DNA from 3 places in the Peribacillus sp. RS7 genome. Region 2 is predicted to be linked to each of the others. Evidence: a T-box and tRNA genes for the amino acid it is inferred to sense, from the RefSeq annotation. Region 2 holds a T-box; the other regions hold tRNA genes.
What was found. The T-box of region 2 lies ahead of thrS (threonine--tRNA ligase). A T-box ahead of a tRNA ligase gene usually reads a tRNA of that ligase, here a tRNA-Thr.
Positions count from the first base shown of each region.

Region 1: it encodes a tRNA-Thr, which carries the amino acid that the T-box ahead of thrS (threonine--tRNA ligase) is inferred to sense. The anticodon was not compared.
Region 3: it encodes a tRNA-Thr, which carries the amino acid that the T-box ahead of thrS (threonine--tRNA ligase) is inferred to sense. The anticodon was not compared.

Region 1 is NZ_CP168135.1:1,444,519-1,453,676, forward strand. It holds gene menH (2-succinyl-6-hydroxy-2,4-cyclohexadiene-1-carboxylate synthase) at 1-162, opposite strand, end outside; gene menD (2-succinyl-5-enolpyruvyl-6-hydroxy-3-cyclohexene-1-carboxylic-acid synthase) at 159-1,910, opposite strand; gene ACDZ29_RS07430 (isochorismate synthase MenF) at 1,903-3,312, opposite strand; gene ACDZ29_RS07435 (1,4-dihydroxy-2-naphthoate polyprenyltransferase) at 3,611-4,531, shown strand; gene ACDZ29_RS07440 (TraR/DksA C4-type zinc finger protein) at 4,677-5,426, shown strand; tRNA gene ACDZ29_RS07445 (tRNA-Glu) at 5,468-5,539, opposite strand; tRNA gene ACDZ29_RS07450 (tRNA-Ser) at 5,543-5,633, opposite strand; tRNA gene ACDZ29_RS07455 (tRNA-Asn) at 5,635-5,709, opposite strand; tRNA gene ACDZ29_RS07460 (tRNA-Ile) at 5,722-5,798, opposite strand; tRNA gene ACDZ29_RS07465 (tRNA-Gly) at 5,804-5,877, opposite strand; tRNA gene ACDZ29_RS07470 (tRNA-His) at 5,882-5,957, opposite strand; tRNA gene ACDZ29_RS07475 (tRNA-Phe) at 5,974-6,049, opposite strand; tRNA gene ACDZ29_RS07480 (tRNA-Asp) at 6,073-6,148, opposite strand; tRNA gene ACDZ29_RS07485 (tRNA-Met) at 6,155-6,228, opposite strand; tRNA gene ACDZ29_RS07490 (tRNA-Ser) at 6,331-6,423, opposite strand; tRNA gene ACDZ29_RS07495 (tRNA-Ile) at 6,444-6,520, opposite strand; tRNA gene ACDZ29_RS07500 (tRNA-Met) at 6,531-6,607, opposite strand; tRNA gene ACDZ29_RS07505 (tRNA-Ala) at 6,636-6,711, opposite strand; tRNA gene ACDZ29_RS07510 (tRNA-Pro) at 6,729-6,805, opposite strand; tRNA gene ACDZ29_RS07515 (tRNA-Arg) at 6,816-6,892, opposite strand; tRNA gene ACDZ29_RS07520 (tRNA-Leu) at 6,902-6,990, opposite strand; tRNA gene ACDZ29_RS07525 (tRNA-Gly) at 7,003-7,077, opposite strand; tRNA gene ACDZ29_RS07530 (tRNA-Leu) at 7,086-7,167, opposite strand; tRNA gene ACDZ29_RS07535 (tRNA-Lys) at 7,176-7,251, opposite strand; tRNA gene ACDZ29_RS07540 (tRNA-Thr) at 7,274-7,349, opposite strand; tRNA gene ACDZ29_RS07545 (tRNA-Val) at 7,360-7,435, opposite strand; rRNA gene rrf (5S ribosomal RNA) at 7,447-7,562, opposite strand; rRNA gene ACDZ29_RS07555 (23S ribosomal RNA) at 7,681-9,158, opposite strand, start outside.
Region 2 is NZ_CP168135.1:833,305-842,462, reverse strand. It holds gene ACDZ29_RS04335 (SDR family NAD(P)-dependent oxidoreductase) at 74-1,018, opposite strand; gene ACDZ29_RS04330 (TetR/AcrR family transcriptional regulator) at 1,095-1,610, opposite strand; gene ACDZ29_RS04325 (DUF7010 family protein) at 1,802-2,458, shown strand; gene ACDZ29_RS04320 (hypothetical protein) at 2,497-2,772, opposite strand; T-box leader at 2,893-3,112, shown strand; T-box leader at 3,143-3,366, shown strand; T-box leader at 3,397-3,621, shown strand; gene thrS (threonine--tRNA ligase) at 3,681-5,588, shown strand; gene ACDZ29_RS04310 (hypothetical protein) at 5,548-5,763, opposite strand; gene ACDZ29_RS04305 (hypothetical protein) at 5,809-6,114, opposite strand; gene ACDZ29_RS04300 (LysE family transporter) at 6,560-7,186, opposite strand; gene ACDZ29_RS04295 (MFS transporter) at 7,802-9,037, shown strand.
Region 3 is NZ_CP168135.1:2,907,142-2,916,299, reverse strand. It holds gene ACDZ29_RS14685 (hypothetical protein) at 11-217, shown strand; gene ACDZ29_RS14680 (hypothetical protein) at 854-1,144, shown strand; gene ACDZ29_RS14675 (hypothetical protein) at 1,415-1,549, shown strand; tRNA gene ACDZ29_RS14670 (tRNA-Leu) at 1,807-1,887, opposite strand; tRNA gene ACDZ29_RS14665 (tRNA-Cys) at 1,896-1,969, opposite strand; tRNA gene ACDZ29_RS14660 (tRNA-Gly) at 1,978-2,052, opposite strand; tRNA gene ACDZ29_RS14655 (tRNA-Gln) at 2,056-2,130, opposite strand; tRNA gene ACDZ29_RS14650 (tRNA-His) at 2,169-2,244, opposite strand; tRNA gene ACDZ29_RS14645 (tRNA-Trp) at 2,262-2,335, opposite strand; tRNA gene ACDZ29_RS14640 (tRNA-Tyr) at 2,346-2,429, opposite strand; tRNA gene ACDZ29_RS14635 (tRNA-Thr) at 2,446-2,521, opposite strand; tRNA gene ACDZ29_RS14630 (tRNA-Phe) at 2,529-2,604, opposite strand; tRNA gene ACDZ29_RS14625 (tRNA-Asp) at 2,617-2,692, opposite strand; tRNA gene ACDZ29_RS14620 (tRNA-Met) at 2,698-2,771, opposite strand; tRNA gene ACDZ29_RS14615 (tRNA-Val) at 2,851-2,926, opposite strand; tRNA gene ACDZ29_RS14610 (tRNA-Glu) at 2,942-3,016, opposite strand; tRNA gene ACDZ29_RS14605 (tRNA-Ser) at 3,027-3,118, opposite strand; tRNA gene ACDZ29_RS14600 (tRNA-Asn) at 3,124-3,198, opposite strand; rRNA gene rrf (5S ribosomal RNA) at 3,208-3,323, opposite strand; rRNA gene ACDZ29_RS14590 (23S ribosomal RNA) at 3,443-6,375, opposite strand; rRNA gene ACDZ29_RS14585 (16S ribosomal RNA) at 6,551-8,101, opposite strand; gene ACDZ29_RS14580 (nucleotidyltransferase-like protein) at 8,372-9,158, opposite strand, start outside.

The DNA of each region.
Region 1 (9,158 bases), 610 kb from region 2:
GCCTATGATGTCGACCATGATCATGGTATACCGCTCACTCAAAAGCGGAATGAGGAATTTCCATGTATCCCGATTTCCCGTAAATCCGTGCAAAAGAACAAGAGGATCTCCATTTCCCGTTATTTCAACAGCATAATTGACATCCTTGATGACAAAATTCATGATATTTCCCTGTCTAACACCATTTTTATTTCCTGGGAAACAAAACTCCACAAATTTCGATGCTTTTGTAAATTGGACTCTCTTTCTGTCGGTACTTCAATGATTTTCAGACCTTGTATTTCAAATGACTCTGTAAATACCTTCTTTAACTCATCCCAATTTTGCACCTTGCTGTATTTACCGCCGTAAAGCTGGGCAGCATGGGAAAAATCGAGACCGTGAGGCGTCCCGAATAGCGTTTCGAAATGTTCTCTCTCATTCGCCTGTGGCAAGAAGGAGAAAATGCCGCCCCCATCATTATTGATCAACAATATCGTGATGTTTTGTTTTTGAAGTTTAGCCGCAAGCAAGCCATTCATATCATGGAAAAAACTTAAATCCCCGATTGCCAGTACAGTATTTTTCGATACCGTACTTACGCCAAGCGCAGTGGAAACGACACCATCGATGCCATTCGCCCCTCGGTTTGCAAAGGTTTTGATTCCCTTTCCATTATTCAAAAAGAATGTATCCAAATCACGTATGGGCATACTATTCCCGACAAACAAGGTGGATCCCGATGGCATCATATCAGCAAGCAGGGAGAACAGCTTGCCTTCACTTAACTCCCCTTCATCCTTGATGGAGGCTAAGGCATTCTTCGTCGCTCCGTTGACGGTTTGCCATAAACCAAGCCATTCATCATCATTGGCATCAGTAATATTTTCAGCAACACGCTTGCAGAAATCTTTCTCTTCGCTGTAAATCATGTTAGTTGCCAATCCTGCTGGCTCACGCCAACCTGCACCGCCATCGACGACCAAAGTGGTTGCCTGTTTTTGTTTTTTCATGAATAACAATAAGGGTTTAGAAACAGGCATTGTCCCGAAACGCAATATCACTTCCGGCTTGAAAGCCGCTTTTACCGCTTCATCGCGCAGAAACGTATCGTACGCATCAATTATGACGTCTTTGCCGTGACTCCCGCTTCTTAACTGGGAAAGGGGGTCAGCCAGTACCGGAAAAGCAAGTTTATCCGCTAATGCGACGATGGCTTCCTTCATCTCTGGATGCGGTAATTCGCCACATACAATCAACCCTTGCTTAGCTTGTGACAAAGTAGTTGCAACAGCTTCTATTTGTGATGCGGACAGTGACCGCTCTCCACTGTCAATCAACACTGCAGGCGTCATTTTATTTTGCCGATACTCCTTTGCTTGCTCCAGATCCGGAATCAATGGTTCACGAAGCGGGAAATTCAAATGTACAGGCCCTGCAGGTTCACTTGCCGCTGTAGCCACTGCCCTTGCACCAACCGTTCTTGCATACCGCATCATCTCATCCGTGCTTTCAGGAAGTGCCATTTCGACAAACCATTTTACTTGTCTACCATAAAGATGAATCTGATCGATTGCCTGTGGGGCGCCGACATCACGCAATTCATGCGGACGATCAGCGGTAAGTACAATAAGCGGCACCCTTGAATAGAATGCCTCAATGACGGCTGGGTAAAAGTTTGCAGCGGCTGTACCGGACGTACAAAGAATTCCGACAGGTTCCTTTAAGGCCTTAGCCAAACCAAGGGCAAAAAAAGCAGCCGAACGCTCATCCACATTAATATGAACTTCGATATCAGGGTGTTCCACTAGCAACAAAGCTAGGGGTGTGGATCGTGAACCCGGGCTCACCACCACATGCTTCATCTCATTTTGTGCCAGCTCATCGACAAATGAAGCAGCATATGCTGTCAATGCATCTCGGTCATTCATTAAGATTTCCTCCTAAAGCACTTAACATCGGATTGAATTTAATCCCCGTTTCCCGGAATTCACTTTCGGGAGTCGAATCCTCCACTACGCCGCATCCAGCAAAAAGCGATGCCTCATTGTTCTGTATAAGCGCAGAACGTATCCCTACAGCGAATTCCCCATTTCCATACGTATCCACCCAGCCTAAAGGACCTGCATAAAAGCCGCGTTCAAGGCCTTCCATTTCCCGGATTCGCACAACGGCCTTTTCTTTTGGAAGCCCGCCCATAGCCGGTGTAGGATGTAGTTTCTCGACGAATTCAAAAATCGTGACACCTTCCTTGGATATTCCGCGGACCGGTGTATACAAATGCTGGATATGACGGTTTTTCATAAGTTTCGGTTCGGCTGGTACAATTACCTTTTCGCATACAGAATCAAAGGCATTTGATATCATCGACACGACATATTGGTGCTCTTGTAAATTCTTTTGGTCCTGTAGCAATTCATCACCAAGACAAACATCTTCTTGCTCATCTTTCCCTCGCCCCATCGATCCAGCAAGACAGGTAGAAAATACTTCATTTCCCTGTTTCTTAATTAAACGTTCAGGAGTGGCACCGACAAAACAGTCACCACCTGCTTCCAAACTGAAAATATAGCTTAATGGCTGCTCAGCAATCAATTGTTCAAGCACTTTCCCTGAATCGATGGAACGCTCAAAAACCAGTCGAAGCTCCCTCGCCAAAACGATTTTGTCGAGATCTGTCGTCTTGATTTCCTGAACAGCCTCAGCGACCGTCCGTTTCCATTCGTCAGGTTTGACTTCCCTCTGCTTAACCAGGGAATTGTGACCCAATCCAGTGTCATCCAAGCTTTCGAAAAGAAAAGCTTCCCGTTCATTTATCATATCTATGAAGAGTTTTTCTGAATCATCAGGCGAACAAAGTAAGTTTGTCGTTAAGTAAGCTTGTTTCCCCACTATTGATAGCATGAAGGCAGGTATATAAAACAGGTTGTCCCCGAATTGATTCCAAAGGAGCGTACTGTTAGTTTCATAATCAAAAGAAAAGCCCCCAAACAGTAAAGGACCGGTCGCTTCTACATCAGTCAATCCTGTTTTGACAGCAGTATTCTGCAGTTTGATCCAGCTCTTTTCGACTTCTCTATAACGTTCGGCATTCGATGCCGCTTTGAGTTTCTTAACATTGCCTAAGCCGGTGATGGTTATTTCCTTTGCAGGGTCCTCCCAGAAAAAGCGTTCACCCGCGTACCGTTCTCTTCCAGCTTGATAAAATGAAAGGGGGTTCGTGCAATTAACTTTCTTAATATGACTGAATAGAACTTGATCATTCAAGTCCTTCGCCTTTTGTATAGCTGAAGCCAGTCCCTGAAACTGCCCAGTTTCTTCTGAGATAGCCAAAAAAATCCCCCCAAATGTACATTTTAAAAGCTTTTTAACCTATTTAAAGATACACCTCCATTCAACCTCATGTCAATAAAACGCCCCTTTACCGAACGATTCATGCCTGCTTTTTTCCTTATTATATGAATCCTAGCGAATGAAGAGAAATATCCTTTATTTTGGAAGAGAATCTTCCACGAAATCAATTGACACCCTTACCTAATTTTCCTATCCTTATTAGGATAACCTTTTGTGCAACATTTCAATATTTGTTATAATTTCGAGAGAACCAATAATGATTTTGAGGAGAGAAATAATGCAAACAGAATACGACGGACTTCCCCTTAAACGGACCTGGAAGATTTGGTGGGAGTTAATTCGTCCACATACACTAACCGCAGCTTTTGTCCCGGTCTTACTTGGAACTGTGATTGCACTTTTGGATGATGGAGTGAATTGGTTACTATTCGCTGCCATGATGATTGCAAGTATCCTGATTCAAGCTGCAACCAATTTATTCAATGAATACTATGATTTCAAGCGAGGCTTGGATACGGAGGAATCCGTAGGCATCGGTGGCGGAATCGTCCGTCATGGGATGACCCCCAAACTCATCATGACCTTGGCCCTTGGCATGTATGCCATCGCACTCATAATCGGAATCTATATCTGTGCCGCATCATCTTGGTGGCTTGCTGCAGTAGGACTGGTTTGCATGCTTGTCGGCTATCTTTATACAGGCGGTCCCCTACCCATTTCATATACACCATTCGGGGAACTTTTTTCTGGATTGTTCATGGGCTTTTTGATAATCCTGATCGCCTTTTTCATTCAAACCGGTCATGTTTCCTCAACAGCCATCTTAATTGCCATTCCAAGTGGAATATTGGTCGGGTTGATCAACTTATCCAATAACCTCCGTGACCATGATGGGGATAAGGCACATGGCCGCAAAACCATGCCTGTAGTGATGGGCAGGAAAAACGCCCTGAAATTCATGGCAATCATGTTTGCCTTCTCTTATCTATGGCTGGTTGGGTTAGTCCTTACCGGAAACGTAACAGCGTGGATTCTCCTTGCCTTCCTAAGCATCCCGAAAGCCATGGCCGCAATCAAAGGCTTCGTAGGTAAAACGCAGCCGATCACCATGGTGCCAGCAATGAAAGCCACGGCCCAGACGAACACCTTCTTTGGCTTACTCATGGCCATTGGATTATTCATCAGCTATCTAATATGATCACTAAGGACTGAGCTCATCCGCTCAGTCTTTTTTCTATCTTCCGTTCCATTTTGTTTTCCTATACTACGATTCGGGTAATAGATAATACAACCATCTTACCAATATAAAATGAGATATGGACTTTAGAAGGAGTGAAACGGATATGGCAACCAAACAGCAAATGCAAAAATTCAAAAAAGAACTGCTTCAAGAAAAAGATGAGCTTGGAAACAGGATTCAAAATGATGAACAATCCGTTCTGGATAAAAGCCAGACTGAATCCGTAGGGGAATTATCATCCTATGATAATCATCCTGCTGACCTAGGAACGGAATTATTCGAGATGGAACGGAACCAAGCACTGGATGAGCATGCACAATCTGAAATGGAGAAAATCGAAGAAGCATTGTATGCCATAGAAGAGGGTACGTATGGCCATTGTAAAACCTGCAATATAGAAATACCCATCGATAGGCTTGAAGCGATCCCAAGCACTCTTTACTGTGTCGAGCATGCCCCAGAACGGCCTACTGCACAAGACCGACCAGTGGAAGAGGATATATTGATTCCATCCAAGGGTGATCATTTTGAAAATCGTCATGGAAATGAAATAGTGGATAAAGAGGATAGCTTTGGTGAAGTCGCCAAATTCGGTACATCCGAAACACCATCTGATTACACCGGCGATCATGACAATTATAATGATCTTTATAAAACCGAAGATGAAACGGATGGATTTCCTGAAGACTATGAAGGATTTGCAGCAAATGATATCGAAGGAAAAAATAGGGTGGATATACCGAACAAAAAGCAAAAGGAATATGAAGATACATTAGATGAAGAAAATATCGATTCCCAGCTTGGAGACATTCCTTATAAACAAAAAGATACTTATATCAATGAAAAGAAATGAAAAAAAGAAGCATACATGAATGTATGCTTCCTTTTTTGTTATGACCCGTACGGGATTCGAACCCGTGTTACCGCCGTGAAAGGGCGGTGTCTTAACCGCTTGACCAACGGGCCAAATGGCGGAGAAGGAGGGATTTGAACCCTCGCGCCGCTCGCGCGACCTACACCCTTAGCAGGGGCGCCTCTTCAGCCTCTTGAGTACTTCCCCATGGCTCCGCAGGTAGGACTCGAACCTACGACCGTTCGGTTAACAGCCGAATGCTCTACCACTGAGCTACTGCGGAACAATATGAATATGGTGGGCCTAAATGGACTCGAACCATCGACCTCACGCTTATCAGGCGTGCGCTCTAACCAGCTGAGCTATAGGCCCATATTTGGAGCGGGTGAAGGGAATCGAACCCTCATCATCAGCTTGGAAGGCTGAGGTTTTACCACTAAACTACACCCGCGAAATGGGGCGACTGATGGGAATCGAACCCACGAATGCCTGAACCACAATCAGGTGCGTTAACCACTTCGCCACAACCGCCGTAATATGAAAGATATGGTGGCTCAGGACGGAATCGAACCGCCGACACAAGGATTTTCAGTCCTTTGCTCTACCGACTGAGCTACTGAGCCACATTTGTACTAAATTTAAAAAATGGCGGTCCCGACGGGAATCGAACCCGCGATCTCCTGCGTGACAGGCAGGCATGTTAACCGCTACACCACGGGACCTAATAATTGCGGGGACAGGATTTGAACCTGCGACCTTCGGGTTATGAGCCCGACGAGCTACCGGACTGCTCCACCCCGCGACGGTAATAATGAAACGATTTGCATCAAGTTTTCGTGTATATTGTTTTTTCGCTTCCTCTATGTAAGGTTGTTTCAAAACAACTTGCTGCTTTTTAAAAAAATGGAGGAGGTAGAGGGATTCGAACCCCCGCGGGATTTGACTCCCCTGTCGGTTTTCAAGACCGATCCCTTCAGCCGAACTTGGGTATACCTCCACGGCTTTAAAAAATGCATATGGTGGACCTTGTAGGACTCGAACCTACGACCGGACGGTTATGAGCCGTCTGCTCTAACCAGCTGAGCTAAAGGTCCTTATATTTATTGGTAGCGGCGGAGGGGATCGAACCCCCGACCTCACGGGTATGAACCGTACGCTCTAGCCAGCTGAGCTACACCGCCAATATAATATAAGTATCTGATTGAAAAATGGTGGAGCCTAGCGGGATCGAACCGCTGACCTCCTGCGTGCAAGGCAGGCGCTCTCCCAGCTGAGCTAAGGCCCCATTCATTAAAAATCACGTGGTCGGGAAGACAGGATTCGAACCTGCGACCCCTTGGTCCCAAACCAAGTGCTCTACCAAGCTGAGCTACTTCCCGCAATAAAACATGGTGCGCCCGGCGGGAGTCGAACCTACAACCTTCTGATTCGTAGTCAGATGCTCTATCCAATTGAGCTACGGGCGCATATTAAGATGGTGCCGAGGACCGGAATCGAACCGGTACGGTAGTCACCTACCGCAGGATTTTAAGTCCTGTGCGTCTGCCAGTTCCGCCACCCCGGCACATACGAAAAGTGGAGCGGAAGACGGGATTCGAACCCGCGACCCCAACCTTGGCAAGGTTGTATTCTACCACTGAACTACTTCCGCATGAAAGATGCGGGTGAAGGGACTTGAACCCCCACGCCTTGCGGCGCCAGATCCTAAGTCTGGTGCGTCTGCCAATTCCGCCACACCCGCATATAAAATGGTGAGCCATGAAGGATTCGAACCTTCGACCCTCTGATTAAAAGTCAGATGCTCTACCAACTGAGCTAATGGCTCGTGCTTGTACTATTTCAAAAAATGGTGCCGGCAAGAGGACTTGAACCCCCAACCTACTGATTACAAGTCAGTTGCTCTACCAGTTGAGCTACACCGGCAGGTGTAAAATGGTGGAGGATGACGGGATCGAACCGCCGACCCTCTGCTTGTAAGGCAGATGCTCTCCCAGCTGAGCTAATCCTCCATATAAAACCTGCTTGGCGACGTCCTACTCTCACAGGGGGAAACCCCCAACTACCATCGGCGCTGAAGAGCTTAACTGCCGTGTTCGGAATGGGAACGGGTGTGACCTCTTCGCTATCGTCACCAAACAATGTTAACATTTTTTCAAGACATATATTATTATAACGTCTTTTCGAAAAAATGCAAGAAGAAATTTTCATTCCTTCAAAACTAGATAATAAGAAGGTATTTCATTTTTTTAAAGCGTTGGTTAAGTCCTCGATCTATTAGTATCAGTCAGCTCCACATGTCGCCACGCTTCCACCTCTGACCTATCAACCTGATCATCTTTCAGGGATCTTACTAGCTTGCGCCATGGGAAATCTCATCTTGAGGGGGGCTTCATGCTTAGATGCTTTCAGCACTTATCCCGTCCGCACGTAGCTACCCAGCTATGCCTTTGGCAAGACAACTGGTACACCAGCGGTGCGTCCATCCCGGTCCTCTCGTACTAAGGACAGCTCCTCTCAAATTTCCTGCGCCCGCGACGGATAGGGACCGAACTGTCTCACGACGTTCTGAACCCAGCTCGCGTACCGCTTTAATGGGCGAACAGCCCAACCCTTGGGACCGACTACAGCCCCAGGATGCGATGAGCCGACATCGAGGTGCCAAACCTCCCCGTCGATGTGGACTCTTGGGGGAGATAAGCCTGTTATCCCCGGGGTAGCTTTTATCCGTTGAGCGATGGCCCTTCCATGCGGAACCACCGGATCACTAAGCCCGACTTTCGTCCCTGCTCGACTTGTAGGTCTCGCAGTCAAGCTCCCTTGTGCCTTTACACTCTACGAATGATTTCCAACCATTCTGAGGGAACCTTTGGGCGCCTCCGTTACTCTTTAGGAGGCGACCGCCCCAGTCAAACTGCCCACCTGACACTGTCTCCCACCCCGATAAGGGGCGCGGGTTAGAATTTCAATACAGCCAGGGTAGTATCCCACCAACGCCTCCACCGAAGCTAGCGCTCCGGCTTCTCAGGCTCCTACCTATCCTGTACAAGCTGTACCAAAATTCAATATCAGGCTGCAGTAAAGCTCCACGGGGTCTTTCCGTCCTGTCGCGGGTAACCTGCATCTTCACAGGTACTATAATTTCACCGAGTCTCTCGTTGAGACAGTGCCCAGATCGTTACACCTTTCGTGCGGGTCGGAACTTACCCGACAAGGAATTTCGCTACCTTAGGACCGTTATAGTTACGGCCGCCGTTTACTGGGGCTTCGGTTCAAAGCTTCGCTTGCGCTAACCTCTCCCCTTAACCTTCCAGCACCGGGCAGGTGTCAGCCCCTATACTTCGCCTTGCGGCTTCGCAGAGACCTGTGTTTTTGCTAAACAGTCGCCTGGGCCTATTCACTGCGGCTTTTCCGGGCTATTCACCCTAAAAAGCACCCCTTCTCCCGAAGTTACGGGGTCATTTTGCCGAGTTCCTTAACGAGAGTTCTCTCGCACACCTTAGGATTCTCTCCTCGCCTACCTGTGTCGGTTTGCGGTACGGGCACCTTACATCTCACTAGAGGCTTTTCTTGGCAGCGTGGAATCAGGAACTTCGGTACTATATTTCCCTCGCCATCACAGCTCCGCCTTAATGGAAACGGGATTTGCCTCGTTTCCGGCCTAACTGCTTGGACGCGCATATCCAACAGCGCGCTTACCCTATCCTTCTGCGTCCCCCCATCGTTCAAACGATG
Region 2 (9,158 bases):
CCGAAAATAGAAATATATCGACGAAAACCCAGTTATATCTCCGAAAGTAAGAATATATCGACGAAAAGGGCAATTATCTCATTAAAAGTCGCAGTGTTTCTTCCATTCCTTCTTTGTATGAAGTTTTAGGGATGGAGCCGATGCGGTTTTCATATTTTTCTCCATCCAGAATGAATCTTTCTTTGGTTAAATACATGATTTCCACTACTTCTTTCATGAAAGGATTGAACAAGCCGAGTATCTGAATGATGTTTTTTGTAAGGGGAAGGACCATCTTTTTCTGTCCCGTTACCAGACGGGCAATTTGGATGATTTCGTCTCCGGAAATTAGCCCAGGCCCAGGGATGTTCCAATCTTCTCCATAGGAGTCGTCTTTTTCTGCTATTTCCACGATCATTTTTGCTGCATCCGGTAAGTAGACATATTCTCTTGGTGTTTTTAAGTCCCCGATAAAAACGGTCATTTTATTTGCTGCCAGCCCATTCAATGTTGGCTGAAGGTAGGAGTTCTGTGAAGTGGCACCATAATAGTCGGGCAGCCTGACAATCAATGCTTTGGCATTTTTCCATTTTTGGCTGAAGATAAGCTTCTCGAATTCCACTCTGATTTTCCCTTTTTTTGTATGTGGCTGTTTTGGATGGTTTTCATCTCCTTTCGTAACTTGATGCCCATAAACATATATCCCGTCTACAATGACAATCTTCTTTCCTAAAATATCGGCGGCTTTCATTACACTTTCTCCAAGTGAAAGGAGTCTCAAAGCCATCTCTTGATAGGGAACGTTGGCGCATTGGAAAATGACTTCCGCATCTTCTGCAGCCTCTACAATGGTTTTGTAATCAAAGATGTCACCAATTCTGTATGTTAATTGTTGAGAATGATCATGTTCTTTCATTAATTGCTCAAGCTTACTCTCTGATCGCCCGAAAGCGATGACTTCTTTTCCCCTGGATAACAATTCTGAAACGATGACTTGACCTGATCCACCGGTTGCTCCTAATACAATAGCTTTTTTCATATCTTTCATCCCCTTTTTATTTATTGATCAATCACTAAATAAATGATTAAAATAAGAAACCGATGAAAATCGGTCCTTACCTGCTCCCGCTATCTATAAGTTCTGGCATATTGATGAAGTGGGAAATATTACAGAGTATCCCCCTTGCCAGGAAGGTGGTCACTTGGTCCTCGGCATTCGGAATTCCAGCAGATTGAAATTTTTCCAGCGTGAGATTCCTGATGCTGGATAACCCTTTCTGCGTAGAGTTTCTTATTGCATCCTCCGTTACTGAAAGTCCTATGACCTGTAAGGCAATTTCATTTGGATTGGAATCAGTTAAATCTTCATATACCTTGATCATATGGTTAACAAGGTCTTCGGGTTCTGTTTCAATTTCGAAAGCCTGAAGGATCCTTTCGTATGCTCGATCCAGAGCCGCTACGAATAACTCCTCTTTAGTTTTAAAGAATTTAAAAACATATGGCTGGGATATGCCGGCTTTTTCTGCAATTAAGGCAGTCGTTGTATTGTAATAGCCTTTTTCTGCAAACACCTCCAAACCAGCTTCCAGTATGTCATCTTTTCGATTCTCTTTTTTTGGTCTGGCCATTGGTATCCTCCATATTTTAATTAATTAGTGATTAATCAATCACTAATTAATAACATAATATCGCAGTATGGTAATTTTTGCAATAAGGTATTTAAATCATTTTTTCCAGTTTGGTCTGCCTGGCTTAAGACCGTGATGATGAATAATCGGGGAGTGAGCGCAATACTATTATTCTATGTAAGATATTACCTGTGGATGAAAGGAAACTGATGATGCAAACCTCAAGACTCATATCGAAAGAGGCGTTTCGCGGTTCTGGAATTGGCGTCATTTTCATGGCATTATTCGGCACGTTGTGGGCAGGTACCGGTGTAATGGGATTGCAAGGGTGGGGGTTTCCTTACGTGGAACTTGCTGCCATATTCGTAGGAATCATAATGGTTATAGAGGGCATTTCATTAATATATACATCACAAAAAATGCCCGATCAAGTTTCAGAAAATGGGGCTAGGCGTTTGAAACGTATGAATTTCTGGTTTAATATCGTTTTCATTGCCGAAGGTTTACTGATTGGGATTGCCATCGCCATCTGTAATATGATCAATCAGACCGATCTTATTCCTGGAGTCATCGCCATTATTGTAGGGATTCATTTTTTACCTTTGGCGGCGCTTTTTCAAATCAAGATCTACTATGCAACAGGAGTGCTTCTCTGTTTATTGGCGCTTATCACATTACTTATTGTGCCAGACACCGTCATGTTTGGGGAGCATCAAATCCTTGCACCGTTATCCTTGCTTGGCTTTGGATGCGCGCTAATTCTTTGGACCACTGGACTGACATTATTGCTTAGTGTAAAGAATCCAAGGGAAGCGAAAGAGGAAGATTCACACAATGAAAATAAATAGGAAACATACAAAAATCCGTCGTGGCGAACGGGTTTTGATTAATTTTTCATCCAGGTTAATAGCCTGACAATTTGAAATGGTTCATTCCAAACCAGAATGAAACTTAAAAGAAAGAAGGCAGCCACAGCCAGAAACTTCGTCTTTCCTTTTTCGCTTTTTAACATGGCCCCGAAGCTAAATAACATACCAATAAGTAACGCACCGAATCCTGAGACCATTAGAAGCTCGAAGGATTTTGGTGAAAAAAAGGCGCAGCAAAATGATACGGCACCAATCACTGCAAATACGAAAGACCAATCGCTTAAACTTTTCATGACGACTCCTTTTTACTAATTATACCAATTTAGTGTTTATAATGAAATTAAAAAATTTGAGGTTGTCACTTATGGGAATATATTGTAATATATATAACAATATAAAAATCCATTTACATTTTAGAAGCATTGATAAGGACATGAATCATTTTTACGGTCTGCAGAGAGGGAAGGGCAGCTGCAAACTTCCTGGCTTAGGAAAATGATTTACCGCCTTTGAGCCATATCGGTGAACGAGAGTAACTGATATCGTCTAAGCTACGTTACAGCTCCAGAGCCATGAGTAATCTACTTATGGGAAATTGGGTGGAATCACGGGTATAACGCACTCGTCCCTTATATAGGGATGGGTGCGTTTTTTTTATATAAAAATATTGCCATGATAAGGACATGAATCATTTTTACGGTCTGCAGAGAGGGAAGGGCAGCTGCAAACTTCCTGGCTTAGGAAAATGATTTACCGCCTTTGAGCCATATCGGTGAACGAGAGTAACTGATATCGTCTAAGCTGCGTTAAAAGCTCCAGAGCCATGAGTGTTTTCTTGCTTATGGGAAATTGGGTGGAATCACGGGTATAACGCACTCGTCCCTTATATAGGGATGGGTGCGTTTTTTTTATATAAAAATATTGCCATGATAAGGACATGAATCATTTTTACGGTCTGCAGAGAGGGAAGGGCAGCTGCGAACTTCCTGGCTTAGGAAAATGATTTACCGCCTTTGAGCTATATCGGTGAACGAGAGTAACTGATATCGTCTAAGCTGCGTTAAAAGCTCCAGAGCCATGAGTGTTTTCTTGCTTATGGGAAATTGGGTGGAATCACGGGTATAAACGCACTCGTCCCTTATATAGGGATGGGTGCGTTTTTTTATTACTAAAAAGGGGTGTTTATGTGATGGGTGAAAAAATGATTAAAGTTCAATTCCCGGATGGTCAGCAAAAGGAATATCCGCAAGGGATGACAGTGGAAAGTGTGGCAGGGTCCATCAGCCCAAGTTTAAGGAAAAAGGCAGTAATAGGAAAACTGGATAAACAACTGGTTGATCTAAGTCACAAGTTGAATAAGGATGCCGAACTGTCAATCTTGAATCTGGATTCGGATGAAGGATTACAAGTTTTGCGACATACATCGGCGCATGTTTTGGCACAGGCTGTGAAAAGATTATACCGAAATGTGGAATTAGGGATGGGGCCAGTCGTAGAAGATGGTTTTTACTATGATTTTAAGTTAGATCATCCTTTGAGCTCAGAAGATTTACAAGCTATTGAAAAAGAGATGGAACATATCATAAGTGAAAATCTGGAAATTAAAAGGATCGAAGTGTCTTATGCAGAAGCTGTGAAGTTATTCCAGGATAGAGGGGAGTCATTCAAACTGGATATAGCAAAGAATATCCCTAAAGATGAAAAACTAACGATCTATCAACAGGGGGAATTCGTCGATCTTTGCAGAGGACCCCACCTTCCATCCACATCATTTGTAAAATCGTTCAAATTGACTCGTGTATCGGGAGCCTATTGGCGGGGAGACAATCAAAATGAAGTTCTTCAAAGGGTGTATGGCGTGGCTTTCCGAAAGAAAAAAGATTTACAGGATCATTTTAAATTCCTGGAGGAGGCGGCCAAACGAGATCACCGCAAATTAGGGAAGCAGTTGGAGTTATTCATGTTTTCGGAGGAAGCTCCTGGAATGCCGTTTTATTTACCGAAAGGACAAATCGTTAGAAATGAATTGGAGAAGTTCTCGCGGGAGATCCAGACTGAAGCTGATTACGACGAAGTTCGGACTCCTTTCATGATGAACCAGCAGTTATGGGAACAATCGGGTCACTGGGATCATTACCATGAGAATATGTACTTCACTGAGGTGGATCAAACAAAATTCGCTATGAAGCCAATGAACTGTCCAGGTCATATGCTTATTTTCAAAAACAATCTTTATTCTTACAGGGATTTACCCATCCGGATGGCCGAGTTCGGTCAAGTCCACCGTCATGAATATAGCGGTGCGTTGAACGGGATGTTGCGGGTCCGTACATTTTGTCAGGATGATGCCCACATTTTTGTTCGGCAGGATCAAATCGAAAGTGAAATTAAACAAGTGTTTCATCTGATTGATAAGGTGTATCGCACTTTTGGTTTCGAGTATTCGGTGGAACTCTCGACTCGTCCAGAGGATTTAATGGGCGAAGATTCCCTTTGGGAAGCTTCTGAAACAGCCTTGAAAAATGTTCTGGAAAGCATCGGGATACATTATCAATTAAATGAAGGGGACGGGGCATTTTATGGACCGAAAATTGATTTTCATATTAAAGATGCATTAAAACGAAGCCATCAATGTGCAACAATCCAACTTGATTTTCAGATGCCCGATAAATTTGATCTGACTTACATCGATGAAAATAATGAAAAGGTTCGTCCTGTCGTCATTCATCGTGCCATATTTGGATCGATCGATCGTTTTTTTGGAATCCTGATTGAACATTTTGCCGGTGCTTTTCCGGTATGGCTTGCCCCCGTGCAAGTACAGATCATCCCTGTCTCACAAGTTCATTTGAATTATTGTTTAAAGGTTCAAAAAGAACTGAAGAATCAAGGCATAAGAGTGAAAATTGATGATCGGAATGAAAAGATGGGGTATAAAGTCAGGGAAGCTCAGATAATGAAAATTCCATATATGCTGGTCCTTGGCGATAAAGAGGAGAAAGAAAATGAAGTGAATGTCCGGAAATACGGGGAACAAGAATTTGAAAATGTCGCAATTGAACGGTTCATCAATAAAATGGTCCAGCAAATAAAAGAACGGAGCATCTAACAAGAAAGGAGCTTAATCCGGAACTCACGAGTAAAAGCACGAAACTCACGAGTAAATGCACGAAATTCACGAGTAAATGCACGAAATTCACGAGTAAATGGGTGGAACTCACGAGTAAATGCACGAAATTCACTAGTAAAGCACGAAACTCACGAGTAAATGCTTGCGTTTCCATAAATACCCATAAAATAAGACAGCCGAATAAATCGGCTGTCTTATTTTATCTACAAATCCATACCCAGCCAACGCCAGGAATGAACTGCTGGAAACAGTTACCCCCCGGGCCACCTTGGCCACCACCTTGGCCACCACCTTGGCCACCACCTTGGCCACCGCCTTGGCCACCGCCTTGGCCACCACCTTGACCGCCACCTTGACCGCCGCCTTGGCCGCCACCTTGGCCACCGCCACCGACAGGGCAGGTTAATCCTAGGTATTGTAATCCGACTATATCTGTATGATGAACCTCATTTGGAATGCCGCCTTCGAGTATCTGTACCATATTAGTAACATTATTTATTCCCATCAAAATAAAGGTGTGCTGGGAGTTACCCCAAAAACCTCTGAAACAATGACCTTGTCGGCCTGCGTTTAAATGTGACTGAATAGTGGCTACTGGTACCAGTGTTTGTACTGGCAGTCTGTCATCATAATAAGGCAAATTAGCATAAGAATTATCATAATAATATGGAACATTATAATTGTAATAACCGTAATTATTATACATTCAAGAAATCCTCCCTTTGTGTTTACCCTTCAGACTATGAACAAAGAGGGGCTAGTGTCCGACATGGACAATTATGGACAATAAAATAGGCGGCCTATTTTATAAAAAGTAAGATAATTATTACGAACTCACGAGTAAAGCATCGAAATTCACGAGTAAATCCTCCAAACTCACGAGTAAATGCCTGAAATTCACGAGTAAAGCACCAAAATTCACGAGTAAATGCTTACATCTCCTTAAATCTTTATGTAAACAAAACTTTGGCTGCCTGGATGGAAAAGTAAATGCCAATCCCTATAAGGGATATTCCTGAAATGATCGAGATGCCCATTAGAATGGGTTTGGATAAGAAACGTCTGAAGGTGCTGGCGATGATGGCCATTGTGAAATCCCAGGCTAAGAGGCCGATAAGGATTCCTGAACTGTATAAAAGTAAATGATCCATATCATATTTTGATGCGGAGTTTGCGAGAATCGATCCATAAATCCCCAGCCAAAACAAAATGGATAAAGGATTCGAAAGGGACATGATGAATCCTGTTAGGAATGAAGAAAAAAGGGAATCTTTTGCTTTTCGTTCATTCACTTCAATCTTACCCGCACTAAGTAGACTTTCGATTCCGGTATAGGTCAGGACGAAAAAGCCAAAGAGCCACAAAAATGTCTTCATGAAGGAGTTGTCCAAAAAGTGGACGACACCGAAAAAGACGAGGGCTATAAAAACAAAATCCGCTAAAATGGCACCCCAGCCAAAAACCCAGGCATGCCAAAAACCTTTCTTGATCCCTTTGTCCAATTGTGCAGCGTTAATGGGACCGATAGGAGCTGCCAGTGATAAGCCCAATAATACATAGCTGAAAAAAACACCCAATTCATCACCTCATCGTTTGTTACATCTTCGTTAATTGAATGTATTCAAACAATTGGACTTGTACCACCTTTTTAGTCCTTTTTTTGAGTGGATATGGTGAATTTAGTCGGGTTTGCTGCACTTGGTAGAGACCCTTTTTGTAACAACAGAGAAAGGTCCTTCATAATGTAATTTAGTCAAATGGAAAGACGTCAAATTAAATGCATGCGCTATGTTCAAAAGGGAATTGGAGGATAATTATGCCGAAATTATCAATGCCAAATAAGTACAAAACAATCCTTGATATCATGCATACTGATATTGCTATTAATGAAATTAAGGATCATTTTGAAGAAAGACTTTCAACTGGTTAAACCTTGTAATCGAGTGACGTTTGAAATGCAGGGAAACCCATTCATTTAAAGAATGGGTTTTTTGGTTTAAAGTAGAATGAATCCATATTTTAAAGTCGAGGCAAACTAGAAGGGGAAGTCCTAAAGGGGTAATTTTGGCACTGAATAAATATTATTGCCCTATAACATAATAATTAAAGACATCTAAAAAATGATGCACAACAAATTGGTTACACAGATAGGTTACCTTTTATTGCTTTTATAATGGATGAGGAGTGTAAGTATGGAAGGTCATGAGGAGCAAAAAAATAATGTAAGCGTGTGGTGTCTCATCAGTATGGCATCGATTCCATTGGTAATGACACTAGGAAATTCAATGCTTATCCCTGTTTTGCCGATTTTCGAGGAAAAGGTGGGAATATCTTCATTTCAATCAAGTATGGTGATTACAAGCTATTCTGTTGCATCTATTTTCTTAATTCCTATTGCTGGTTATTTATCAGATCGATTCGGAAGGAAGATGGTGATCCTGCCAAGCCTTGTCCTTGCCCTAATCGGCGGCTTGATCGCGGGTTATGCATCATGGAAAATGGATGATCCCTATACATGGATCATCATTGGGAGAGTATTGCAAGGGATTGGTGCGTCTGGAGCCTCGCCAATCATTTTGCCTCTAGTGGGGGACCTATACAAGGATGATGATGAAAAAACCAGTTCTTGCCTGGGTATCATTGAAACCTCGAATACATTTGGTAAAGTCCTGAGTCCAATATTGGGTTCCCTTTTTGCCGCATTTATCTGGTTTTTACCATTCTTCTCGATTTCATTCTTCAGTTTAATATCTATTGTCTTGGTCTTTTTCTTTATAAAGGTACCAAAGGAGAAGGATGAACCGAAGAAATTTAAAGAATTCTGGCATGATACGAAAAAAATATTCAAGCAGGAGGGAAAATGGTTATATACAGTTTTCCTGATTGGTGTATTTGTCATGTTGGTTTTGTTCGGTGTTCTTTTCTTTTTGTCTGACAACCTTGAAAAAGTCCATGATTTGCATGGAGTCAAAAAAGGTTTCGTGATAGCGATCCCGCTGTTTTTTCTTTGTGTATCTTCTTATGTTGCAGGGAAAAAAATCAAGGGAGAATTACCAATCATGAAAATGATCATCATGATCAGTATAGCTGTCCTTTCAATCAGCCTTGTTTTTGTCGGTTTTACAAAAGAAAAGGTTTTCCTTCTATTACTCATAACGAGCCTAGTTGGCATAGCAATTGGTGCGTTATTGCCGACACTCGACGCAATCATCACTCAAAATATAAAAAAGGAACAGCGGGGGACGATTACCTCTTTCTACATGTCATCTAGGTTCATCGGAGTTGCCGCAGGCCCACCGGTTATGTCCCTTGTCATGAAAAATCATGTCAATATGACCTATATCATTTCGGGAATCATTGGTATATGCATTGTATTGATTGTTATGAAATTCATTAGTTCAGACAAAAAAGAAGCAGCTGCTAACTAAAAGACTTCGAAAAGCATACTAAGGAAAATTCAAAAAAGCCGGGTTTTTCCACACGGCTTTTTTTGTGTGTAATTCGCGTGAAAAGTGTTATCCCATCTAAATTTTTTTCAGCAAGAGGTTA
Region 3 (9,158 bases), 2.1 Mb from region 2:
AGGAAAAGCCATGGAAAAAGCGAAGAGTTTACAAGAAATCTATAACGCCAACCGGCCAGAAAATAATGAACTTTTCCAATCGATACAACAGCATCTACAATTGAAACATCCAGACAAACGAATGACAGCTACGAGAACCTTGCAGATAATTGTGGCTGATAGTGTTTCATCTGGAGAGCTGCGTAATGTGGAAGCCCGCCTTCTTCACAGTTACTAAGGACCTGTTGTATCATAATCTCTTGAAATTACCGAACACAGAAAGGATCTCATCAATGAAAGAATTTATAAAGAAATCTAAAACATTCGGCTTAATCGTGTCACTTGTGGCACTGGCTTTTTTCTCGATTTTTAAAAAAAGACAGCTCAAAATCGAGTTGTCTTTTTAGTATTTATGCTCCTCTAAATATTTTATTTATTGGTATTCTTCTTTACTCATGCCTTGCCAAACTTTTGGCCCATGGTCGACCATTCCTATTTGTTAAATAAAGTAAATGGAAGGAAGTGAATAATATGTATCTCTTCTATCCAACTTGTTATGATCGAGCCTGAGACCCTTGCCTTCAGGGTCTTTTTGTATGTAGCCGAGCAATCGAGCTTGAATCAACATGTCTCATGTAATTTGATTCGCTTCGTAAACTACAGCAACATATATTTGCTTACTTCGTACTTTTCGGTGAAATGTTTTTTACCTTTGGTAATGTCGCCTATTTTCTATTTACCCAATTTGAGTACAAATGTACTTTCATCTAGTGAGTAAAATTGCTCAAAAGATAAAGATTGACAACATTTTAATCGTGACTCATACTTATAGTGACTTAAATGACAGAATATTGAGAATAACGGAGGGATAATTATGAATAAGATTTTCGTTCCTAACGCAATCGCTACTTTAACAAGACTTTTCTACAGTTCAACTACACTGAATGAGTATTTAGCGATGAGGACCGCTCAATTCTACATTGAAGACCTGAAGTTACTACAAGACGTGGAAGCTGTTGCTCTGGCAATTGAAAAACAAAATGCTTTCGCATTAATGTCTAAATTTAAATTATTTGATTATAAGGCTGCTGAAGAAATTGAAATTGCACTTTCCTCTGCTGGCTATACGGAAGCAGAGCTATCTGCTATGAATATTGAAATCTGAAATCATTGTTTTCGGAACGAATGGTAGAGTTAGTGCTCTTTGACCCATTCGTTTTTTTTTTCGTAAGAGCAACGGTTCTTTAAACTATATCTTTTATGACTATAACAACAGTCAATTCGTTATGTTCTGATTTTGGTAAATTTATACTTTTATGCTTAATGTTTATATATACTATACCATCAGAACAATTAAGAATGGGGGTTAATTCTCTTCATAATAAACCCTATAGGATTGCAATTTATACACAATGCTTTTAGGGGGGGTTAAAAGATGGAATGGTTTACTTTTTTTGTTTTTCCAGCATTCACTTTAGGTGGAATAGCTTTAGGTCTCGCCCTTCACTCAATCAAAAAAATAAAGAACATGGAAAGGAGAGTTGAGGAATTAGAAAATAAAAATAAATAAATCTATGACTTTGGACGTAAATTCCTTAGTTTGCAATCTTCAAAAAATAATTTAAGTGCATCTTCATCTGTGGTAGCATACATAGTTTTGTTAACGATTTTTATTTCATCTTCTGTAAGCAATATTCTCCGTTTACTCACCGCACATGACCTCCGCACATTATTAGTGTCAAATCTGTAGTGTGAGAAAAATGAAAAAAGGCCTTACACAATTAAGTGTAAGGCCTTGATACAACAGCACTCTTGGCTGTTTCATGATACCGGTGGCCGGGGTCGAACCGGCACTCCAGAGGAACACGATTTTGAGTCGTGCGCGTCTGCCAATTCCGCCACACCGGCATGTATGTTGGAGGCGGCAACCGGAATCGAACCGGTGGTAAAGGTTTTGCAGACCTCTGCCTTACCGCTTGGCTATGCCGCCAACGTTTTTGGAGCGAAAGACGGGATTCGAACCCGCGACCCCAACCTTGGCAAGGTTGTATTCTACCACTGAACTACTTTCGCATATGGCTGGGCTAGAAGGGATCGAACCTTCGCATGACGGAATCAAAATCCGTTGCCTTACCGCTTGGCTATAGCCCATTAACGTTGTATTCATTATACCATGATTTAATAAAAAATGGGGCGACTGATGGGAATCGAACCCACGAATGCCTGAACCACAATCAGGTGCGTTAACCACTTCGCCACAACCGCCATTATAGGATTTAAATTGGCAGGGGTAGTAGGACTCGAACCCACACTGGAGGTTTTGGAGACCTCTGTTCTACCTTTAAACTATACCCCTGTTAGAAAGATGGTGGAGGGGGGCAGATTCGAACTGCCGAACCCGAAGGAGCGGATTTACAGTCCGCCGCGTTTAGCCACTTCGCTACCCCTCCGCATATGGATGAAACATGGTGCCGGCAAGAGGACTTGAACCCCCAACCTACTGATTACAAGTCAGTTGCTCTACCAGTTGAGCTACACCGGCACTACTATGGTGGCTCAGGACGGAATCGAACCGCCGACACAAGGATTTTCAGTCCTTTGCTCTACCGACTGAGCTACTGAGCCAAACAATAAAAATGGCGGTCCCGACGGGAATCGAACCCGCGATCTCCTGCGTGACAGGCAGGCATGTTAACCGCTACACCACGGGACCATAGATTGCGGGGACAGGATTTGAACCTGCGACCTTCGGGTTATGAGCCCGACGAGCTACCGGACTGCTCCACCCCGCGACGTTAATAATGTTGCTATTATGCATCAGATTTTCGTGTTGAACGTTTCAATGCAGAAACAATCTGATCTTATTGAAAATGGTGGAGGATGACGGGATCGAACCGCCGACCCTCTGCTTGTAAGGCAGATGCTCTCCCAGCTGAGCTAATCCTCCAATATGTTATCGAAATGGTGACCCGTACGGGATTCGAACCCGTGTTACCGCCGTGAAAGGGCGGTGTCTTAACCGCTTGACCAACGGGCCAGGTATAAAATGGCGGAGAGCAAGGGATTTGAACCCTTGAGACAGGGTTACCCGTCTACACGATTTCCAATCGTGCTCCTTCGGCCACTCGGACAGCTCTCCAATAATGGCTCCGCAGGTAGGACTCGAACCTACGACCGTTCGGTTAACAGCCGAATGCTCTACCACTGAGCTACTGCGGAACAATATAAGCTTGGCGACGTCCTACTCTCACAGGGGGAAACCCCCAACTACCATCGGCGCTGAAGAGCTTAACTGCCGTGTTCGGAATGGGAACGGGTGTGACCTCTTCGCTATCGTCACCAAACATTGTTAACATTTTTTCAAGACATATATTATTATAACGTCTTTTCGAAAAAATGCAAGAAGAAATTTTCATTCCTTCAAAACTAGATAATAAGAAGGTATTTCATTTTTTAAAAAGCGTTGGTTAAGTCCTCGATCTATTAGTATCAGTCAGCTCCACATGTCGCCACGCTTCCACCTCTGACCTATCAACCTGATCATCTTTCAGGGATCTTACTAGCTTGCGCCATGGGAAATCTCATCTTGAGGGGGGCTTCATGCTTAGATGCTTTCAGCACTTATCCCGTCCGCACGTAGCTACCCAGCTATGCCTTTGGCAAGACAACTGGTACACCAGCGGTGCGTCCATCCCGGTCCTCTCGTACTAAGGACAGCTCCTCTCAAATTTCCTGCGCCCGCGACGGATAGGGACCGAACTGTCTCACGACGTTCTGAACCCAGCTCGCGTACCGCTTTAATGGGCGAACAGCCCAACCCTTGGGACCGACTACAGCCCCAGGATGCGATGAGCCGACATCGAGGTGCCAAACCTCCCCGTCGATGTGGACTCTTGGGGGAGATAAGCCTGTTATCCCCGGGGTAGCTTTTATCCGTTGAGCGATGGCCCTTCCATGCGGAACCACCGGATCACTAAGCCCGACTTTCGTCCCTGCTCGACTTGTAGGTCTCGCAGTCAAGCTCCCTTGTGCCTTTACACTCTACGAATGATTTCCAACCATTCTGAGGGAACCTTTGGGCGCCTCCGTTACTCTTTAGGAGGCGACCGCCCCAGTCAAACTGCCCACCTGACACTGTCTCCCACCCCGATAAGGGGCGCGGGTTAGAATTTCAATACAGCCAGGGTAGTATCCCACCAACGCCTCCACCGAAGCTAGCGCTCCGGCTTCTCAGGCTCCTACCTATCCTGTACAAGCTGTACCAAAATTCAATATCAGGCTGCAGTAAAGCTCCACGGGGTCTTTCCGTCCTGTCGCGGGTAACCTGCATCTTCACAGGTACTATAATTTCACCGAGTCTCTCGTTGAGACAGTGCCCAGATCGTTACACCTTTCGTGCGGGTCGGAACTTACCCGACAAGGAATTTCGCTACCTTAGGACCGTTATAGTTACGGCCGCCGTTTACTGGGGCTTCGGTTCAAAGCTTCGCTTGCGCTAACCTCTCCCCTTAACCTTCCAGCACCGGGCAGGTGTCAGCCCCTATACTTCGCCTTGCGGCTTCGCAGAGACCTGTGTTTTTGCTAAACAGTCGCCTGGGCCTATTCACTGCGGCTTTTCCGGGCTATTCACCCTAAAAAGCACCCCTTCTCCCGAAGTTACGGGGTCATTTTGCCGAGTTCCTTAACGAGAGTTCTCTCGCACACCTTAGGATTCTCTCCTCGCCTACCTGTGTCGGTTTGCGGTACGGGCACCTTACATCTCACTAGAGGCTTTTCTTGGCAGCGTGGAATCAGGAACTTCGGTACTATATTTCCCTCGCCATCACAGCTCCGCCTTAATGGAAACGGGATTTGCCTCGTTTCCGGCCTAACTGCTTGGACGCGCATATCCAACAGCGCGCTTACCCTATCCTTCTGCGTCCCCCCATCGTTCAAACGATGTATAGGTGGTACAGGAATATCAACCTGTTGTCCATCGCCTACGCCTTTCGGCCTCGGCTTAGGTCCCGACTAACCCTGAGCGGACGAGCCTTCCTCAGGAAACCTTAGGCATTCGGTGGAAGGGATTCTCACCCTTCTTTCGCTACTCATACCGGCATTCTCACTTCTAAGCGCTCCACCAGTCCTTCCGGTCTGACTTCAACGCCCTTAGAACGCTCTCCTACCATCGACACCTAATGGTGTCAATCCACAGCTTCGGTGATACGTTTAGCCCCGGTACATTTTCGGCGCGGAGTCACTCGACCAGTGAGCTATTACGCACTCTTTAAATGGTGGCTGCTTCTGAGCCAACATCCTGGTTGTCTAAGCAACTCCACATCCTTTTCCACTTAACGTATACTTTGGGACCTTAGCTGGTGGTCTGGGCTGTTTCCCTTTCGACTACGGATCTTATCACTCGCAGTCTGACTCCCAAGAATAAGTATTTGGCATTCGGAGTTTGACTGAATTCGGTAACCCGTTGGGGGCCCCTAGTCCAATCAGTGCTCTACCTCCAATACTCTCATCTTGAGGCTAGCCCTAAAGCTATTTCGGAGAGAACCAGCTATCTCCAGGTTCGATTGGAATTTCTCCGCTACCCACACCTCATCCCCGCACTTTTCAACGTGCGTGGGTTCGGGCCTCCATTCAGTGTTACCTGAACTTCACCCTGGACATGGGTAGATCACCTGGTTTCGGGTCTACGACCTCATACTCATTCGCCCTATTCAGACTCGCTTTCGCTGCGGCTCCGTCTTATCAACTTAACCTCGCATGAAATCGTAACTCGCCGGTTCATTCTACAAAAGGCACGCCATTACCCATTAACGGGCTTTGACTACTTGTAGGCACACGGTTTCAGGATCTATTTCACTCCCCTTCCGGGGTGCTTTTCACCTTTCCCTCACGGTACTGGTTCACTATCGGTCACTAGGGAGTATTTAGCCTTGGGAGATGGTCCTCCCTGCTTCCGACGGGATTTCTCGTGTCCCGCCGTACTCAGGATCCACTCAGGAGGGAACGAAGTTTCAACTACAGGGTTTTTACCTTCTTTGACGGACCTTTCCAGGTCACTTCATTTACCCCGTTCCTTTGTAACTCCATGTTGAGTGTCCTACAACCCCAAGAGGCAAGCCTCTTGGTTTGGGCTAATTCCGTTTCGCTCGCCGCTACTCAGGAAATCGCATTTGCTTTCTCTTCCTCCGGGTACTTAGATGTTTCAGTTCCCCGGGTCTGCCTTCAGTACCCTATGTATTCAGGTAAAGATACTGTTCCATTACGAACAGTGGGTTTCCCCATTCGGAAATCTCCGGATCAAAGCTTACTTACAGCTCCCCGAAGCATATCGGTGTTAGTCCCGTCCTTCATCGGCTCCTAGTGCCAAGGCATCCACCGTGCGCCCTTTCTAACTTAACCGTTAAAAAGATCTTACAGATGCTTTGAAAAAAATTAATTGCCTTCTATCTATTATCTAGTTTTCAAGGAACAAAGCAGAAAGAATCCATCACATCGTGATGTTTTTCTTCCCTATCTGAATGAATTACTCATTCAAAACTGAACAAAACAAAAGCGCTCTCGTAATTATCCTTAGAAAGGAGGTGATCCAGCCGCACCTTCCGATACGGCTACCTTGTTACGACTTCACCCCAATCATCTGTCCCACCTTAGGCGGCTGGCTCCATAAAGGTTACCTCACCGACTTCGGGTGTTACAAACTCTCGTGGTGTGACGGGCGGTGTGTACAAGGCCCGGGAACGTATTCACCGCGGCATGCTGATCCGCGATTACTAGCGATTCCGGCTTCATGTAGGCGAGTTGCAGCCTACAATCCGAACTGAGAATGGCTTTATGGGATTCGCTTACCTTCGCAGGTTTGCAGCCCTTTGTACCATCCATTGTAGCACGTGTGTAGCCCAGGTCATAAGGGGCATGATGATTTGACGTCATCCCCACCTTCCTCCGGTTTGTCACCGGCAGTCACCTTAGAGTGCCCAACTGAATGCTGGCAACTAAGATCAAGGGTTGCGCTCGTTGCGGGACTTAACCCAACATCTCACGACACGAGCTGACGACAACCATGCACCACCTGTCACTCTGTCCCCCGAAGGGGAAAGCCCTATCTCTAGGGTTGTCAGAGGATGTCAAGACCTGGTAAGGTTCTTCGCGTTGCTTCGAATTAAACCACATGCTCCACCGCTTGTGCGGGCCCCCGTCAATTCCTTTGAGTTTCAGCCTTGCGGCCGTACTCCCCAGGCGGAGTGCTTAATGCGTTAGCTGCAGCACTAAAGGGCGGAAACCCTCTAACACTTAGCACTCATCGTTTACGGCGTGGACTACCAGGGTATCTAATCCTGTTTGCTCCCCACGCTTTCGCGCCTCAGTGTCAGTTACAGACCAGAAAGTCGCCTTCGCCACTGGTGTTCCTCCAAATCTCTACGCATTTCACCGCTACACTTGGAATTCCACTTTCCTCTTCTGCACTCAAGTTCCCCAGTTTCCAATGACCCTCCACGGTTGAGCCGTGGGCTTTCACATCAGACTTAAAGAACCACCTGCGCGCGCTTTACGCCCAATAATTCCGGACAACGCTTGCCACCTACGTATTACCGCGGCTGCTGGCACGTAGTTAGCCGTGGCTTTCTGGTTAGGTACCGTCAAGGTACCAGCAGTTACTCTGGTACTTGTTCTTCCCTAACAACAGAACTTTACGACCCGAAGGCCTTCTTCGTTCACGCGGCGTTGCTCCGTCAGACTTTCGTCCATTGCGGAAGATTCCCTACTGCTGCCTCCCGTAGGAGTCTGGGCCGTGTCTCAGTCCCAGTGTGGCCGATCACCCTCTCAGGTCGGCTACGCATCGTCGCCTTGGTGAGCCATTACCTCACCAACTAGCTAATGCGCCGCGGGCCCATCTATAAGTGACAGCCGAAACCGTCTTTCCATCTTCTCTCATGCGAGAAAAGAACGTATCCGGTATTAGCTCCGGTTTCCCGAAGTTATCCCAGTCTTATAGGCAGGTTGCCCACGTGTTACTCACCCGTCCGCCGCTAATCTCAGGGAGCAAGCTCCCATCGATTCGCTCGACTTGCATGTATTAGGCACGCCGCCAGCGTTCGTCCTGAGCCAGGATCAAACTCTCCGAAGAAATGTTTGACTTGCTCATTTTGCTTTTTTGATAGTGTGTGCTCACTTAAAATTTAACGTTGGCGCTTTGTTTTGTTCAGTTTTCAAAGAGCAATTTCGTTGTCGTTTACTTCGTAAGCGACTTTTACATCTTATCATGTTATCAACTCTGTTGTCAACATGTTTTTTTATTTTATTTTTTTTGATGAAGCTGCGAAAGCTGATGTCCCGCAGCGACATGTATTAATATAACACCTATATTATTATTGGTCAACAATAAAAACACATTTTTTTAAAAGTTTTTTGACACTCGATAAAACCGATGATAAACCTCGTGTCCTTTTGTCTCCGCTTTGATGACATCGATTACCTTCTTCTCTATCAAATATTCCAACAGAACGCCTAGGTCGACTGAATAAAACTTAACTTCCGGATGCTCCATAAGCTCCGCAATCGTCCACGGATCTTCTTTCGTCCCCATTATTTCTACCAAATGCTGTGAACCTGCATTCGTCCTCGAATAAATAAGAAATTCACTCGCAAGGAATAGAAGCTCCAATCTTTTTTCAAGAGTTTCCTCACTGCTGATCAATTCTTTATACAACTTGTAGATCTCAGGTTCCATTTGCTTCACTTGGTTCCAGACCGTAACCTCCGGATAAAAGCCTTGTTCTATTATTTCCAAACGTGCCAAGTGATGTAGGGAATGAACGATATGGTTGTATGCCTCAAGATAATGACCTTTTTCAAAAAAGCTTTTCCCATCCATGTACCTGCGAATTAACTTCGCGAACTCCATCCCCATCTTTAACTTCCTTCCATAGAAGGGGAACTCGCGGATTTCGGTTTTCAAACGGTCCAAATATTCATTCCGGTCAAAAAGGACCTTCCCATTATAAATCCAGTCAACCACTTTGCGGTTCGTCCCTAATAGGAGCCATTCTTTTAACTGGTCTTCCTTTACGATATGTAAGGCTGCCTTTTTATCCTGATAAGTGTAGTGTTTTAAAAACACGGCCTCTTGGGCTTCGTCTGCAATCACAAATAGGATGTAGTCAAATGTATCGGTAATCGGGCTA